DNA from 3 places in the Arthrobacter sp. MDT1-49-2 genome. Region 3 is predicted to be linked to each of the others. Evidence: predicted binding sites of a transcription regulator. Region 3 holds the regulator's gene; each other region holds the start of a gene.

Region 1 (5,827 bases), on a different contig from region 3:
CCACGGCTTCGGTGGTCAGGAACAGGCCGGCAATGGAGGCGGCGTTCTGCAGTGCAGAGCGGGTCACCTTTACCGGGTCATTGACGCCGGCTGCCAGCAGGTCTTCGTATTCGCCGGTGGCTGCGTTCAGGCCGAAGCCTTCCGGCAGGCCGCGGACCTTGTCCACGACAACGCCCGGCTCCATGCCGGCGTTGAAGGCGATCTGCTTCAGCGGAGCGTCGATGGCAACGCGGACGATGTTGGCGCCCGTTGCTTCGTCGCCCTCGAGGGTCAGGTTGGCGAAAGCCTTCAGGCCGGCCTGGATGAGTGCAACGCCGCCACCGGCGACGATGCCCTCTTCGACGGCAGCCTTGGCATTGCGGACGGCGTCCTCAATGCGGTGCTTGCGTTCCTTCAGCTCGACCTCGGTTGCGGCACCGGCCTTGATGACTGCAACGCCGCCGGCCAGCTTGGCCAGGCGTTCCTGCAGCTTCTCACGGTCGTAGTCGGAATCGGAGTTCTCGATCTCGGCGCGGATCTGGTTTACGCGGCCGGCGATCTCTTCGGCGTCGCCTGCACCCTCAACGATGGTGGTCTCGTCCTTGGTGACAACAACCTTGCGGGCCTTGCCCAGCAGGTCGAGCGTGGCGTTTTCCAGCTTCAGGCCTACTTCTTCAGCGATGACCTGGCCGCCGGTGAGGATGGCGATGTCGGCCAGCTGTGCCTTGCGGCGGTCGCCGAAGCCCGGTGCCTTGACGGCAACAGACTTGAAGGTGCCGCGGATCTTGTTGACCACCAGGGTGGCCAGGGCTTCGCCCTCGACGTCTTCGGCGATGATCAGCAGCGGCTTGCCGGACTGCATGACCTTCTCGAGGACGGCAACCAGATCCTTGACGTTGGAGATCTTGGAGTTGACGATCAGGATGTACGGGTCCTCGAGGACCGCTTCCTGGCGCTCCGCGTCGGTGACGAAGTAACCGGAGATGTAACCCTTGTCGAAGCGCATGCCTTCGGTGAGTTCGAGCTCCAGACCGAAGGTGTTGGACTCCTCGACCGTGATGACGCCTTCCTTGCCCACCTTGTCCAGGGCCTCGGCGATCAGGTCGCCGATCTGCTGGTCACCGGCGGAGATGGAAGCGGTAGCAGCAATCTGCTCCTTGGTCTCGATTTCCTTGGCGGAAGCGAGCAGCTCTTCGGTGACAGCCGCAACGGCCTTCTCGATGCCGCGCTTCAGGCTCAGCGGATCGGCACCGGCGGCTACGTTGCGCAGGCCTTCCCTGACCAGGGCCTGGGCCAGCACGGTTGCCGTGGTGGTGCCGTCACCGGCAACATCGTCAGTCTTCTTGGCAACTTCCTTGACCAGCTCGGCGCCGATCTTCTCGTAGGGATCCTCCAGCTCGATCTCCTTGGCGATGGAAACGCCATCGTTGGTGATCGTGGGGGCACCCCACTTCTTTTCCAGGACCACGTTGCGGCCACGCGGGCCGAGGGTCACCTTGACGGCGTCGGCGAGGGTGTTCAGCCCGCGCTCGAGGCCGCGGCGTGCCTCTTCTTCAAATGCAATGATCTTGGCCATAACGGCTATCGTCCTTCCGGAACAGTCATGCTTGGAGCAGAATGTTGCATTCCTGCCGGGGTGCCCGCGACGGACGGCCAGGCTCGCGCGATCTCTTTACGCGCTCCCCTGACCTCACCCCAGTGGGTTGCTGGTTCACTCAACGCCGTCGGACTTTTAGCAGTCATCCGGCAAGAGTGCTAAGTCAATAATTAGCACTCCCGCACACTGAGTGCAAGCCATCACGTTGCCCTGGCGGGCACCTCACAGGGATCCCCCGCATCGCCTCCCCGCCACGCAAAAGCAGCGGCGGAGCTGATGCTCCGCCGCTGCTTTTATTCCCCCTCGGGTACGGAGGGAGGTCCTGCGTAACCGTTAGACGGCCCGGACCTCTTCGGCCTGGGGGCCCTTCTGCCCCTGGCCTATTTCAAACTCGACCCGCTGCCCCTCTTCCAGGGTCCGGTAACCCGAAGCCTGAATGGAGGACCAGTGGACAAATACATCCGTTTCGGCCTCGTCGAGGGTAATGAAGCCGTACCCCTTTTCGCCGTTAAACCACTTGACGATCCCCTGCGCCATGATCTTTCTCCAACCTTGATTTCCAGTGCCGCCCTCCGGCGGCTGGCAATACTCTAACCATGGTGATCCGGCTCACATGAGGGCAGGAGGGTAACGTTTTGGTGTTTTTCTGCGCGTTGCTACTGGAAGCCGGGTCCAAGGACCACCGTCACCACGGGGAACCCGGGAGTCTCCATAACGGTGGGGATGCCAAGCTGCGCGGCCACCTCGCGTGCGTTGGCGGCCTGATCCGGCGAGCTGTAATAGACGCCGGAAGCCTGCTGGGGCACTCCTGCCCAGTTGCCCACCGACCCCACGGGCCATCCGGCGCCCGAGATCCGGCCGGAGACGGAAGCACCGAGTCCGCTGATGCCGCTGGCGTTAAGCACAGTCACCGGCTGCGTCCGGTCCACTACCGGCTCGGGCTCGGCCGACGGCGTGGGCTCGGGAGCAGCCGTTGGGCTCGGAGCCGTGGTTTCCTCAGCCTCCGCTGCCTCGCCGGCCGTTTCGCTGGGCGTGGGGGTGGGGGTGGCAGCGGGCTCGGCGGGTTCCGACGCCGTCGGGGATGCCTCCGGATTTCCGGCACCCAAGTCAATACCCAGGCGAGGCACCACAAAGTATGCGGCCACGCCGATCACCAGTGCGAGTACGCCGACGGTGATCAGCAGGCCCAGCCCGCGTGAACGCGACGGAATAAGGCGTTCACGGTGCACACCCTGCCGCGCCGAGGTTTCGGGGACCTTGTCGAACTCGTCCCTGGGGTATTGGCTCATAGTGGAGAATCAATCCTTGTTCTGGTGGCGCCGCATCCTGGGCCGCCAAATGGTGGTTGGTGGACCGGAGCTAGACGCCGGTGCCCATGCGGCGGGCGGTACGTGCGGTCTGGCGGGTCGTACGTAGTCTACGCAATCGCTTGACCAGCATCGGGTCATGGGCAAGCGCCTCCTCGGTATCGATGAGCGCGTTCAGCACCTGGTAATAAGCCGTTGCCGACATCCCGAACAGGTCGCGGATGGCTTGTTCCTTGGCGCCGGCATATTTCCACCATGCACGCTCCAGTGCGAGCATCTGCTGTTCCCTGGCGCCGAGGGGGCTGTCCGGATCCACCGATTCATCGAGGGAAAACCGCCCGGCTTCCGATGATGTTTCCGTTGCGTCAGCCACACGTGCTCCCATGAAAGATCCCTGTCCTACCTACTTAGACATGCTAATTGGGAATAACAGGGTTGTCATTTAGACGGCCCGGGCGCCGCCGCGGCGCTTCCCCCGTCCGATCGTCACACCGTCCCCGCAACGGCAAATGGCAAGATGGATTGGTGACAACCAACGAGCCCCCGCTGTTCTCCTATGCGGCTCCGGCGGCGACCGACGCCCCGGTTCCCTTCGCCGCTCCTGCCCCGTTGACCGGGCTGATGGCTCCGGACTGGGCCGAAGCGCTGGCTCCGGTGACCGACCGGTTCCACGACCTTGCCGCCGGATTGGAGGCCGAACGTGCTCTGGGCCACCAGGTTCTGCCCGCACCGGCGAACATCCTGCGTGCCTTCCAGCGGCCCATGTCCGAGACCAAGGTGCTGATCCTCGGGCAGGATCCGTACCCCACCCCCGGGCACGCCGTCGGCCTGTCCTTTTCGGTGGAGGCCGGTGTCCGTCCCCTGCCCCGGAGCCTGAAAAACATCTTTGCCGAGTTGCAGTCAGACCTCGGTATAGCCCCTTCCGCGTCCGGTGACCTCAGCGCCTGGGCGGACCAAGGGGTTCTGCTGCTGAACCGGGTACTTACCGTTCGGTCCGGTGCTGCCGGGTCGCACCGCCGCCGCGGCTGGGAGGAAATCACCGAGCTGGCAGTCCGTTCGCTGGCTGCCCGCCGCGGGCCGGACGGCGCACGCATGCCCCTGGTTGCCGTGCTGTGGGGCCGGGACGCGCAAGGCATCATCCCCTTCCTCGACGGTGCCCCGACGGTTGAATCCGCCCATCCCAGCCCGCTGTCGGCGAACCGGGGATTCTTCGGTTCCCGGCCGTTCAGCCGGGTCAATGAGCTGCTTGCCCGGCAGGGCGCCGGGCCGGTGGACTGGCGGCTGGGCGCGGTACGGTAGTTTGCAGGCCCTTCCCTAGGAGAAACATACCCATGCCCGATGCAATGTCCGCCCCGCAGGAGCCGGAACGCCCCCGGGAGGCAGCGTCCCGACCGCAGCGTCCCCTGTTGACCCTTGAGGTTCTCCGCCGCGAGCAGATCAGCGAACACATGGTGAGGATCACCGCAGGCGGGCCAAACTTCGACCGGTTCCGGCCCAACAGCTGTGCTGATGCCTACTGCAAGATCTGGTTTGGCCCCGACGGCCGCCCCCTTGACGGTACGGAGGATCTTGAGAGCATCCGGGCCCGGAGCGAACGTGAGCACTGGCCCGTTTCGCGCACCTACACCATCCGACGGGTGGACATGGAAGCCCGGGAAATCAGCATCGACTTCGTGGTGCACGGAGACGAAGGGCTGGCCGGCCCCTGGGCCGCTGCGGCACAGCCCGGCGAGGCCCTGACGTTCTCCGGTCCCGGCGGAGCTTTCAACCCGGATCCCGGGGCCGACTGGTATCTGCTTGCCGCGGATGAATCAGCGCTCCCGGCTGCTGCCACCGTATTGGAGGCGCTGCCCGCTGACGCCGTCGGCCAGGCGCTCATCGAGGTGGCGGGTCCCGCTGACCGGCAGCCGCTCAGCGCGCCGCCCGGCATCGAGCTGACCTGGCTGTACCGGAACGGTACTCCGGCAGGCCGGAGCACCGTTCTCACGGAGGCTGTGGCCGCGGTGCAGTGGAGGGAAGGCACCGTGCAGGTTTTTGCCCACGGTGAGCGGGAGGCCATGAAGTCCCTCCGGGACGTGCTCTTCCGCCACCGGGGCCTGGAACGCTCCCAGGTGTCCCTCTCCGGTTATTGGGCTGCCGGCCGGACCGAAGACGTCTTCCAGGCCGAGAAGCGCACGCCCGTGGGCAAGATTCTCTAGTCCCCGCATCACAAAAGGGCCGGGGCCGCCGTGCAGTGCACAGCGGCCCCGGCCCTTTGCGGTTCGCAGCAGCGTCCCGCCCGGCAGTCACCGGCGACGGTTGCGCCTGTCATTGCCGTTCAGGTTGCGGGTGAACGGACGGCCCAGGTTGTCGCCCAATACAACACCGCCGGAGATGGCGAGGATGACGGTGAGGGCGTCGAACAGCCCCACCGCGCCGGCGTACATGTCCTCGGCGTCGATGCTCAGCCCGTACATGGAGCGGAAGATTGCCAGCCCAGGGAACAGGAACAGCACGGCCGGGACGGCAACAATCAGCTGCGGGGCGCCCATCCGCAGGGCCACGATCCGCGCCACCATGCCGATGAAGATGGCGGAAACGGCGGGTGTAAGCCGCGGCCCCACTCCCCCGGCTTCGGCCATCTGGTACACCAGGAAACCGGCCAGACCGATCAGGACCGTGGGCAGCACCAGCCGACGCGGGGACTGTTCCACAATGCAGATGGTGGCCAGGGCAATGGCCAGCAGCAGCAGCGTCACCGGGAAGGAGTACTGGGAAGCGACCACATCCGTGACATCCAACCGGGCCATGCCGAACAGGGCCCCGACCACCAGTGCCACGGCGATTCCGGCTACAAGGGCACCGAAGGTCAGGAACGCCGAGAGGAAACGCCCTGATGCCGTCACGGGGAAGCCGTTGATGGCATCCTGCACCGCGGAGACCAGACGCCCGGTGGGGAGCATCA
Region 2 (5,827 bases), on a different contig from region 3:
TGGCCGCCCACCAGGGCGATAACGCCGAGCAGGACGGCGATCGGAACGACGGCGGCGTGCCGGAAGTGTGAACAGAGCTGGTAGGCCAGCGATGCGACGAGCAGCCCGAAGAACGTCACCGGGCCCACCAGCGCGGTGGACACGGCAACCAGCACCGAGCAGATCACCAGCACGAGGGTCACGGTGCGTTTGTGGTTGATGCCCAGGTTGATCGAGGTTTCCCGGCCCAGGGAGAGGACATCAAGCTGGCGCCTCAGGCGCCAGGCCGGAATGCTCACGGCTGCGGCGGCAACCAGCGAGTAGGCAAGGAGCTTGCCGTCCACGTTGTTGAAGCTGGCGAAGAACAGGTCCTGCAGGATGATGAACTCGCTGGGATCGATCAGCAGCTGCAGCAGGGAGGAGATGCCGCGGAAGAACGTGCCCAGCACAATGCCGACCAGGAGCATCAGGTGCAGGGACTTGCCGCCGCCGGTAAAGAGCCACCGGTACAGCAGGAAGGAGAAGCCCACCATCAGGGCCACTTCCATCCCGTAGCGCAGCGGGCCGGACATGGAGAGCACCACTCCGCCGCCGAAGGCGAAGACCAGGAGCGTCTGGATGAGCACGTAGAGGGCGTCGAAGCCCATGATGGACGGCGTCAGGATCCGGTTGGCCGTCACCGTCTGGAACAGCACGGTGGACACGCCGACGGCGTAGGCCACCAGGATCATCGAGCCCACCTTGATGGCCCGGCGCGGCAGGACATAACCGATGTTCCCGCGCAGGTCGATGGTCATAAACACCGTGACCAAAGCTGCCGCCAGCACCGAGAGCAGGATGAGCCAGAAACGGGGGGAAAGGTTCCGGACTGGGCGGCGGCGCCGCACGGTCAGGGCGGGGGGAAGGGCGCTGGCGGGACTGCTAGGCACGGGCGGAGCGCTTTCTCAGGAGCAGGTAGAGGAACAGGGCACTGCCGATGGCAGAGACAATGACGCCCACCGGAATTTCGTACGGGTAGCGGATGGTCCGGCCGATAATGTCGCAGGCAAGGACAAATCCGGCGCCGAAGATGGCGACCCAGGGGATGGCCCGGCGGACGTTGTCCCCGATCATCAGCGAGACCAGGTTGGGCACGATCAGGCCGAGGAACGGCACGGAACCGACACTGACAACCACGACGGCGCTGATCAGGGACACGATGATCAGCCCGAGCGTCATCACCCGGTTGTAGTTCAGGCCGAGGTTGGTGGTGAAATCCTGGCCCATGCCCGCAACGGTGAAACGGTCCGCGGCCAGGTAGCCGATGAGGGTCAGTGCGCCGACAATCCAGAGCAGTTCATACCGCCCGCGCAGCACGCCGGAGAAATCTCCGACCATCCAGCTGTTCAGGGTCTGCAGCAGATCGAACCGGTAAGCGAAGAACGTGGTGACGGCGGCAATCACGCCGCCGAGCATGATGCCCACCAGCGGCACGATCAGCGTGTTCCGCAGCGGAATCCGGCGCAGGACCAGCAGGAACAGTGCGGTGCCCGCTATGGCGAACACCGTGGCGGTGGACATCTTGACCAGCAGTGAGGCACCGGGGATAAACACCGTGACCACCAGGATGCCCAGGGATGCGGATTCCACGGTGCCCACCGTGGAGGGTTCCACGAACTTGTTGCGGGCCATCAGCTGCATGATGAGCCCGGCCACACTAAGGGCCATGCCCGCCAGGATGATGCTGAGGGTCCGCGGGATCCGGCTGATCCAGAAGATGTGCCAGGCGTGTTCGTCCCCCGCCAGCAGGGCGGGCAGTGACACGTCACTGACGCCGACGAACATGCTGACGACGGCGAGCACCAGGACGGCGGTTCCGCCCACTATCAGCATTGCCCCGGGGCCGGGACGCCGCCGGCCAACGCCGGCAGCCCCGGCGGGTACCGGGGCCGTGGGGGAGAGGAGTGCAGTCATGAAGCTTTCCATCTTCCGCACCGGGCCGGCCTCCCCTGAACGCGGGAGGCTGGCCGGCAAGGATTGAGCAGGTGGGCGGAAGCGGGTTAGGAAATGCCGTCCTGGACTGCACTGACCATGGCGTCAACGTTGTTCAGGCCATAGCCCACGAGGTACCAGCTGGAGGAATCCAGCATGGTGATCCGGTCATTGCGGGCCGCCTCGGTTCCCTTCACGAGTTCGTTGTCCAGCACTGCAGAGGCAACCTCGCCGGACGTGCCGATGGCGACGTCGCGGTCAATGACAAACAGGTTGTCCGGGTTGGTTTCGGCGATGTATTCAAAGCCGACGCGTTCGCCGTGCTGGGCTTCGGACTTGATGTCCGCGGCGGTGGCAACGCCCAGGACGTCGTGCACCAGGCCGAAGCGGGACCCCGCACCGTAAGCGGTCAGCTCGCCGCCGCTGGTCAGGATGATCAGGCCGTTGCCCGCGTCCGCCGCGGTTGCCTTGGTCTCTTCGACCTTGGTGTCCAGGGCGGCAAGCTTGTCCTCGACCTCGGTTTCCTTGCCGAAGATCTCGCCGATGATCTCGGTGTTGGCGATGAAGGAGTTCCACGGATCCGCGGCATCGGTGCTGAGGTCGATGGTGGGGGCGATCTTGGAGAACTCGTCGTAGTAGTCCGCGGTGCGGCCGGACATGATGATCAGGTCCGGGGCGCCGGCATTGATGGCCTCGAAATCGGGTTCCTTCATGCTGCCGATCTTGGCGTAGTCATCCGAACCGTACTTGGAGAGGCTTTCCGGGAATTGCGCGGCCGGGACACCGTCAACGTCAATGTCGAGGGCATCCAAGGTGTCGAGGGCGCCGAGGTCGAAGGTGTAGACGGTCTCGGGGTTGACCGGAACGTCGGTGCTGCCCTGTGCGTGCTCAACCGTAACGGTCGAGCCCTGCGTGGTGTCCGCGTCGGCTTCTGCTGCTTCGGTGGAGCAGGCGCTGAGCGCAAGGAGGGACACAAGGGCGGTTCCGGCCAGCAGGCGGGACTTCGTGATCATGGGGGCTCCGGTGAGAGTCGATGTGCCTACCGCAGGAATAGGGCACAGAAATGTTTTCTAATGATGCGCGCAGATGAAAGTTATCCCGTTAGGTAAGCCTAAGCAAATTAGGTTTACGTCATGGTTGCCCCGGGGACGTCATCATGAGGGGCCCGATCCGCACAGCTCTGGCACTCACCTTGACCGAGTGCTAACCAGTGCATAAAGTCTGACTTAGCACTCCGCACGTGAGGGTGCTAACTCCCCGAAGGGAAGCGCGAACCGGCACCGCGACGACGGCCAGCGCCAACCGACGGCCCCAAACCCGTTAGAAACTACGCAAAGGAGAGCCCGAGTGTCGGTCTCTATTAAGCCGCTTGAGGATCGTATTGTTGTCCGCCCGCTCGAAGCTGAGCAGACCACTGCTTCCGGTCTCGTTATCCCGGACACTGCCAAGGAAAAGCCCCAGGAGGGCGAAGTAGTTGCAGTTGGACCCGGCCGCGTTGACGACAACGGCAACCGCGTTCCGGTTGACGTTGCCGAAGGCGACGTTGTCATCTACTCCAAGTACGGTGGAACCGAAGTCAAGCACGGCGGCCAGGAATACCTGGTGCTGTCCGCCCGCGACGTGCTGGCCGTCGTCGTAAAGTAGTTCCCCTTGAAAACCCCGGCCACCATTCTGGCCGGGGTTTTCTGATGTAGGTGCAGATGTAGTTGTCGGAAAGGACACACACATGGCAAAGCAGTTGGAGTTCAATGACTCCGCCCGTCGCTCGCTGGAAGCCGGCGTCGATAAGCTGGCCAACGCAGTCAAGGTAACCCTCGGCCCGCGCGGCCGTAACGTTGTCCTGGCCAAGACCTGGGGCGCCCCCACCATCACCAACGACGGCGTCACCATTGCCCGCGAGGTCGAGCTGGAGGATCCGTACGAGAACCTCGGCGCGCAGCTGGCCAAGGAAGTTGCCACCCGGACCAATGATGTTGCCGGTGACGGCACCACCACGGCCACCGTGCTGGCGCAGGCGCTGGTCAAGGAAGGCCTGCGCAACGTTGCCGCGGGGGCGGCTCCCGGCGCACTCAAGCGCGGCATCGAAGTTTCCGTGGACGCCGTCGCGAACCGGCTGCTGGAAAACGCCAAGCCGGTCGAGGGGAACCAGGTGGCCCACGTGGCCGCCATCTCGGCGCAGAGCACCGAGATCGGTGAACTGCTGGCCCAGGCCTTCGACACCGTCGGCAAGGACGGCGTCATCACCATCGAGGAATCCTCCTCGACGCAGACCGAACTGGTCATCACCGAGGGCATGCAGTTCGACAAGGGCTACCTCTCGCCGTACTTCGTCACGGACGCAGAGCGCCAGGAAGCCGTCCTCGAAGACGCGCTGATCCTGATCAACTCCGGCAAGATTTCCTCCGTGGCGGAGTTCCTGCCGCTGTTGGAAAAGGCGCTGCAGGCCTCCAAGCCGCTGTTCATCATTGCCGAAGACGTGGACGGCGAAGCGCTGTCCACCCTGGTGGTCAACAAGATCCGCGGCACCCTGAACGTGGTTGCCGTCAAGGCTCCCGGGTTCGGCGACCGCCGCAAGGCCATGATGCAGGACATCGCGACCCTCACGGGTGCGCAGGTGGTCAGCCCCGACCTCGGACTGAAGCTGGACCAGGTTGGACTGGAGGTCCTGGGCTCGGCCCGCCGGATCACGGTCACCAAGGACAACACCACCATTGTCGACGGCGCCGGCTCTGAAGCCGATGTTGCAGACCGCGTGGCACAGATCCGTGCGGAAATTGAGCGCACGGACTCGGACTGGGACCGCGAAAAGCTGCAGGAGCGCCTCGCCAAGCTGTCCGGCGGCATTGGTGTCATCCGCGTGGGTGCGGCCACCGAGGTGGAGCTGAAGGAAAAGAAGCACCGCATCGAAGATGCTGTGTCCTCCACCCGTGCCGCTCTGGAAGAGGGCATCGTGGCCGGCGGCGGTTCCGCACTGGTCCACGCCTCGCAGGCACTGGACACCGACTCGGAGGTGGCCAAGCTGGAAGGCGACGCCGCCACCGCCGTCGGACTGGTCCGCCGCGCACTGGCCCAGCCGCTGCGCTGGATTGCCGAGAACGCCGGGTCCGAAGGCATGGTCGTTGTCTCCAAGGTGGGTGACCTTAAGGTCAACAACGGCTTCAACGCCGCCACCGGTGAGTACGAAGACCTGATCGCTGCCGGCATCATTGACCCGGTCAAGGTCACCCGTTCGGCACTGCGCAACGCCGCCTCGATTGCTTCGCTGGTACTCACCACCGAAGCCCTCGTGGTGGAGAAGCCTGCCGACGAAGATGAGGATCACGGACACCAGCACTAGTCCGTCACCCCTCGGCCCAAGCAAAGGCCCCGCGCCCGGACATCGTTCCGAGGGCGGGGCCTTTGTCTGTCCCGGCTGCGGGGGCAAAGTGCACAACGGGTAAACTCTTCCGGTTATTTGTTCTCGAACGGGAAGGGCAGCAGTGCCGGAGACACACCAGCAGGGCCAGGCGGCATCCTCCGCCGGTGTCCCTGCGGCGGGCCGGGCTGCCGCCGGAACTGCAGAAGAAACAGGCCGGGAACCGCGCCGTTACCGCCCCGAAGTTCAGGGGCTGCGTGCACTGGCGGTGGTCCTGGTGGTCATCTATCACGTCTGGCTGGGCCGGGTCTCCGGGGGAGTGGACATCTTCCTGCTGATTTCGGCGTTCCTGCTCACCGGGTCCTTTGTCCGGAAGGTGGAAGCCGGGCAGCCGCTGCAGCTGGGCAGGCATTGGCTGCACCTGTTCAAGCGTCTGCTGCCCGCCGCCGTCGCGGTGCTCCTGGCGGTCCTGGCCGCTGCCCGTTTCCTCATGCCCGGCAGTGACTGGCCGGGGTTGTTCAA
Region 3 (5,827 bases):
GTCAGGAAATCGATGACTTCCTCCACCCTGCCCAGCAGTGACGGCTCCAGATCGGCGTAGGTGTTTACCTGTCCCAGCAGTTTCTTCCAGCCCATGGCCACGTCCGTGTGGTCAGCATGCGGCCACCCGAGTCCCTGCAGGATCCCGGTCTTCCAATCCAGGTGCCGCGGAACCACCGGCCAGGCGCTGAGGCCGATCACCGAGGGTTTGATGGCCTGCCAGACATCCACGTAGGGGTGGCCCACAATCAGGACGTTCCCGGGCGCACCCGGGCAGGTCATGGCTTCGGCGGCGATCCGGGATTCCTTGGATCCGGGCACCAGATGGTCCACCAGGATGCCGAGGCGGCGTCCCGGTCCGGGTGCGAAATCCCTGACTGCTGAGTAGAGGTCATCCACACCGTGCAGGGGCTCGACAACAATTCCCTCCACCCGGAGATCGTCACCCCAGACCTTCTCCACGAGCTCCGCGTCGTGCTTTCCCTCCACCCAGATGCGGCTCGCACGCGCAGTCCGCGCCCGCTGGTTGGCCACCTTCACCGAACCCGAAGCGGTGCGTGCCGGCCCGGCCTTGGCGCCGGCGGGCTGAGGGGCAGTCACCTCCACGGGTTCGCCTTCCAGCAGGAACCCGAAGCCGAGTTCGAAGGATTTGCGCTTGCCGCGGCGGTCCTCCAGCACCATCAGATGCAGCCCGCCTGACTTTTCCACCCGGATCACGGCCCCCACCCAGCCGGTGGCGACGTCTTCCAGTACCAGGCCGGACTCGGCACCGACTTTGCGCAGGGTGGTCCGGGCCGGCGCAGTAATATCCTGCGGGCCCCAAGAGAAGTTGGACACGGTATTGCCTCGCTACGGTTGCTGAATCGGGGAGCTGACCGCAGCGGGGCCGCGGATCCCTCAATGCTAACAACGCTGCCGTTCCGTATTAGACTTAGCACTTGAACACTGTGAGTGCTAAAGGGCGCCCCCGGGGCGCAGGCACTCCGCACGCCGTATCGGGAGGACGCGCCCTCCTGATGCACCCGCCGATTAACAGGGAGGGAAAACCATGAGCGAGCCACGCCGACTCGAGGTCCTCCGTGCCATAGTTGAGGACTACGTCCATTCGCGCGAGCCCGTGGGTTCCAAGGCCCTCGTGGAACGCCACCACCTGGGCGTGTCTTCAGCGACCATCCGCAATGACATGGCGGCCCTGGAGGAAGAGGGGCTGATCACCGCCCCGCACACTTCCGCGGGCCGCATCCCCACCGACAAGGGCTACCGCCTGTTCGTGGACCGGATCTCCGATGTCAAGCCGCTCTCGGCGCCTGAGCGACGCGCCATCCAGTCCCTGCTCGAGGGTGCGGACGACCTTGATGACGTGATGGATCGGACCGTGCGGCTGCTCTCGCAGCTGACAAACCAGGTGGCGGTTGTGCAGTACCCGCACCTGGGGAACGCGAAAATCCGGCATATCGAGTTTGTCCTCCTGGCTCCGGTGCAGGTGCTTGTTGTGCTCATTTCCACCACGGGACGGGTGGAGCAGCGTGTTATCACGGTTCCCGAACCGGTGACCGAACCCGACCTTTCAGACCTTCGCCAGCACTTCCTTTCCTCCCTGGCAGGGACCCCGCTGAGTAGCATCACCGGGCACGTTGCCGAGGCCCTGGCAACCGTTCCGGCGGCACGCCGCCGCGTTGCCGACGCCCTCGGGCACAGCCTGGAACTGCTCGCCGGCATTAACCGCGAGGACCGCATGGTGATGGCCGGAACGGCCAACCTTGCCCGCTCCACGGTAGACTTCCCGCTGACCATCGGTCCGGTGCTGGAAGCCCTGGAGGAACAGGTGGTGATGCTCCGGCTGCTCTCCGAAATGGAGCAGGACGCCCGGGGCGTGGCCGTCCGGATCGGCCGGGAAAACCCGTACGGCGGACTCTCCGAAGCATCGGTGGTGGCCACCGGTTACGGGCCGGATGCCTCCGCCAAGGTCGGCATCCTGGGTCCCACGCGAATGGACTATCCGAACACCATGGCGGCAGTTCGGGCCGTAGCCCGATACTTGTCCCGGATACTGAATAACTAGGCTTATTGAACCCAGCAAGCGGCCAGCCACTGGCGGGCCGCCCGCCGGCCGGGAAACCTGCCGGACTCCAAACAACGCCTTCAGCCATGAAGGCAGGTAATGCAGGCAATGCAGGAAGCGATGTGCACGAGTGAGCGATCACTACCAGGTTCTGGGCGTCGGACGAGATGCCACCGGTGAAGAAATCAAGAAGGCGTACCGGAAGCTTGCCCGCAAGCTGCACCCGGACGTCAACAACGCTCCGGGTGCCTCCGATGAATTCAAGGCCGTAACGCACGCCTATGAGGTCCTCTCCGATCCGGAGAAGCGCCGCATCTACGACACCACCGGCAACGAAAACGGAACAGACAACGGCTTCGGCGGCGGCGGCTTCGGCGGCCAGGGCTTTGGCTTCCAGGACATCTTCGATACCTTCTTCGGCGGCGGCGCGCCGGGCGGCGGGCGGGGCCCGGCCTCACGCAGCCGCCGCGGCCAGGATGCGCTGATCACCGTCCGGATCGACCTCAAGGATGCCGTGTTCGGCATCAACAAGAAGATCGACGTCGACACCGCCGTGGTATGCCCCACGTGTGACGGGTCCTGCTGCCAGCCGGGCACCTCCCCCCGCACCTGCGACATCTGCCACGGCACCGGCCAGGTCCAGCGGGCGGTCCGCTCCATCCTGGGCCAGGTCATGACGTCGGCTCCCTGCGGTACCTGCAACGGCTTCGGTACGGTTATTCCGGACCCCTGCCACGAATGCTCCGGCGAGGGACGCGTCCGCAACCGCCGCACCCTGAACATCAAGATTCCGGCCGGCGTTGCCACCGGCACCCGGATCCAGCTGAGCCAGCAGGGCGAGGCCGGTCTGGCCGGCGGCCCTGCCGGTGACCTCTACGTGGAGATCCGGGTCAATAATGACCCCACCTTCCTGCGGGAAGGCGATGACCTCCATGCCACGCTGACCGTGCCGATGACCGCCGCAGCGCTGGGCACCACCGTCACGCTGGACACCTTCGACGGCGAACGCGAGGTGACGGTCAAGCCCGGCACCCAGTCAGGCGAGGTCTCCGTGCTCAACGGGCTGGGCGTCACGCACCTTCGCGGCCACGGCCGTGGTGACCTGCGCGTCCACCTGCACGTGGAAACCCCGCAGAAACTCGACTCCGAGCAGGAGGAACTGCTGCGCAGGCTCGCCAAGCTGCGAGGCGAGGAATACAGCGAAGGCCGCCTGAACAGCTCGGGCACCGGTGTGTTCGCCAAGCTGCGGGACCGGCTGGGCAACCTCTGAGATGACCAACCCCATCTTCTTCGGGGATTCGGCACAGGTGGCCTCGGCCCGTCCGGGAGACACATTCCGCCTGGAGGGGCCTGAGGCCCGGCATGCCGTCTCCGTCAAGCGCATCGGCTCCGGCGAAAGCGTGGATATTGTCGACGGCGCGGGCCGGCGGCTCACCGGTACCGTGACCGGAACCGGACCCTCGCTGCTGGAACTGGCCGTGGAGCGGACGGCAGAGGAACCCCCGGCAGCTGAACGGTTCATCCTGGTCCAGGCCCTCGCCAAGGGCGACCGCGATGAACAGGCCGTGGAAGCCGCCACCGAGCTGGGCGTGGACCGTGTCATCCCGTGGCAGTCGGACCGAAGCATTGTCCGCTGGAAAACGGAAAAGGCGGTCAAGGGGCAGGCCAAATGGCAGGCCCTCACCACGGCCGCCGCGAAACAGTCACGGCGCGCCTGGATCCCGGACGTGGAGGCCGTCCTGGACAGCCGTGCGCTGGCCCGGCGGCTGGCGGATACCGACCTGGTGCTCGTCCTGCATGAGGAAGCCGATGCGCCGCTGGCGGATGCGGTGCGGAACCTTCCGGCACGGGGTGCCGACTCGGCTAACGGGCCGGCTGCTGCCGCGGATATCGCCATAGTGGTGGGTCCCGAGGGCGGGATCAGTGAGGCGGAGCTGGAACTGCTCCGCGGAGCCGGGGCTGTCGCCGTCCGGCTGGGGCCGCATGTGCTCCGTTCCTCCACCGCCGGTCCCGCAGCCCTGGCAGTGTTGAATCAGCTGCTCGCCCGCTGGTAGGGGCTGCACAGAGTCCGTGCTCCGCGTCAGCTCTCCGGCTCGCCGGGTGCTGCGGTGACCGTGATGCGTTTGGAGTCGCCGGCAGCCTCATGGCCCTTGTAGTACACCTTGAGGCTGTAGGTTCCGGGGGCCAGGGTGGCTGAGAAGGTGAATTCCCGGGTGGATCCCGTGTCTTCGAGGGTTTCGACCCGCCCGGAGGCGACGGCGTCCGACGACGGCCTGCCGTCCACAACGGGTTCGGCCCGCCAGTACAGCCCCTCCGGCTGCAACGCAGCAGTGCCGCTGACGGTGAGCGAGGTGGAGCGGACCTGGGATTCCTGCGGATCGATAATCCAGATGGGCGCCACAAGGGACGGATCACGGCGCAGCGGTTCTTCCAGTGATTCGTGGCCGAAGGCGCGGTAGCCGGCCTTGCCGTCCACCAGCACCACTACGGTGCTCTCACGCCCCACGGTGGTCAGCCCGGCGTTTACCGCCGCGGCCGTGGCGGTGTAGACCAGTTGCTGTACTGCACGGTGGGCCATTCCCGCGTCCAGGGACCCTTTGAAAGCCTTCGAAGGGATGTCCACCGTGATGACGTTTTTGCTGGAAATGGAGGCTGTCACCTTGTCCGCCGGCTGCCACGGGGTGAAGTAGTCCTGGTCCAGCGGTTTTCCCGCGGTCATGGCGTGGACCGCTTCGCCGATGGGATCTCCGGTGTTGTCGGACTGCAGGAACTCGCGGTAAAGGCTCACCGTGGTGTCATTGAGTCCGAGCCAATAGACCGGCATCAGGGTCCCGGAACTGGCTTCGGCCGGAGGGGAAATGGTCATCGGGGCCACGCTGCGGGAGTCCGCGCTAAAGGCGGTGGGCATGCTGGTGGTGGGATATTCCGCCACTACTCCGCAGCCGCCGGCGGCCAGCACGGCTATGAGCAGCGCGGCGCAGGTCCCGACCCGCCTGCGGCCGCCGCGGGCACCGGCAGGGACGGATGCTCTGCCCGGCAACAGGTTGACCATCAATCCTCCTCGGGTGGTCGCGGCAAAATGTACGTCTTCAACCTTTACACACGCTCTGCGGCCATCCGGCGCTGTTTGCGGCTCCCGTCAGGACTGAAACCCGATTGAGACATCACCGTTGCGGTGCCGAGATGATCCGGGTCCACTCCCGCCCGGGGCGGGGCACATCAAGTAACATTTAGGTAGCCGGCAGACCCGCCGCCGCCGTCCTGCACCGGAAATATCCGGCGCGGTGCCGGTGTTGCTATGTCAGGGTGCTGCAGGCGGCAGCCGGCTCCGCCGGCAACTGCACCATTCCACATTCCTAACGCGACTCACCAAAAGGGGCGATGAAAGGCCTGCGAGGGCCGACTATATGACCGAATCTTCAATGGAAATCGGCACCATCCGGCGGGACACCCAGACAATAGTCTTCGATTCCACGGAACACATGGTCCAGTCGCTGGGGGCCAACGATGAGGCCCTGCGGATCATTGAGGCGGCCAACCCCGAGGTGAGCATGCTGGTGCGCGGCAATGAGCTTTCCGTATCCGGCCCCTCGGCGGACGTGGAACAGACGGTGCGCCTGGTCAACGAAGTCCGCATCCTGGCCCGCAACTCCACCCGGGTCACACCCCAGGTACTGGAGCAGCTGATCAGCATGCTGCGGGACCAGACCGCCGTCCGCCCCGCGGATGTCCTGACCCAAAACATCCTGTCCACGCGCGGCAAGAC

The links. Region 3 encodes HrcA, which represses chaperone genes, less so after heat shock. Its sites were predicted from a motif close to TTNGCACTCGNNNNNNNCGAGTGCNAA; they were not measured.
Region 1: a site for HrcA is predicted at 1,712-1,738, ahead of groL (chaperonin GroEL). Genes of this name have one in related genera too.
Region 2: a site for HrcA is predicted at 3,131-3,157, ahead of groES (co-chaperone GroES). Genes of this name have one in related genera too.

Annotation. Positions count from the first base shown of each region.
Region 1 covers NZ_JBNHFK010000002.1:429,285-435,111, forward strand. Annotated here, with positions in the region: gene groL (chaperonin GroEL) at 1-1,555, opposite strand, end outside; gene AC5RTS_RS04505 (cold-shock protein) at 1,910-2,113, opposite strand; gene AC5RTS_RS04510 (LytR C-terminal domain-containing protein) at 2,233-2,865, opposite strand; gene AC5RTS_RS04515 (DUF3263 domain-containing protein) at 2,936-3,199, opposite strand; gene AC5RTS_RS04520 (uracil-DNA glycosylase) at 3,409-4,182, shown strand; gene AC5RTS_RS04525 (siderophore-interacting protein) at 4,215-5,081, shown strand; gene AC5RTS_RS04530 (threonine/serine exporter family protein) at 5,169-5,827, opposite strand, start outside.
Region 2 covers NZ_JBNHFK010000003.1:6,600-12,426, forward strand. Annotated here, with positions in the region: gene AC5RTS_RS04970 (iron chelate uptake ABC transporter family permease subunit) at 1-908, opposite strand, end outside; gene AC5RTS_RS04975 (ABC transporter permease) at 901-1,932, opposite strand; gene AC5RTS_RS04980 (siderophore ABC transporter substrate-binding protein) at 2,019-2,963, opposite strand; gene groES (co-chaperone GroES) at 3,298-3,594, shown strand; gene groL (chaperonin GroEL) at 3,677-5,287, shown strand; gene AC5RTS_RS04995 (acyltransferase family protein) at 5,430-5,827, shown strand, end outside.
Region 3 covers NZ_JBNHFK010000001.1:116,937-122,763, forward strand. Annotated here, with positions in the region: gene AC5RTS_RS00540 (DUF3097 domain-containing protein) at 1-836, opposite strand, end outside; gene hrcA (heat-inducible transcriptional repressor HrcA) at 1,048-2,061, shown strand; gene dnaJ (molecular chaperone DnaJ) at 2,192-3,331, shown strand; gene AC5RTS_RS00555 (16S rRNA (uracil(1498)-N(3))-methyltransferase) at 3,333-4,115, shown strand; gene AC5RTS_RS00560 (GerMN domain-containing protein) at 4,142-5,113, opposite strand; gene AC5RTS_RS00565 (PhoH family protein) at 5,484-5,827, shown strand, end outside.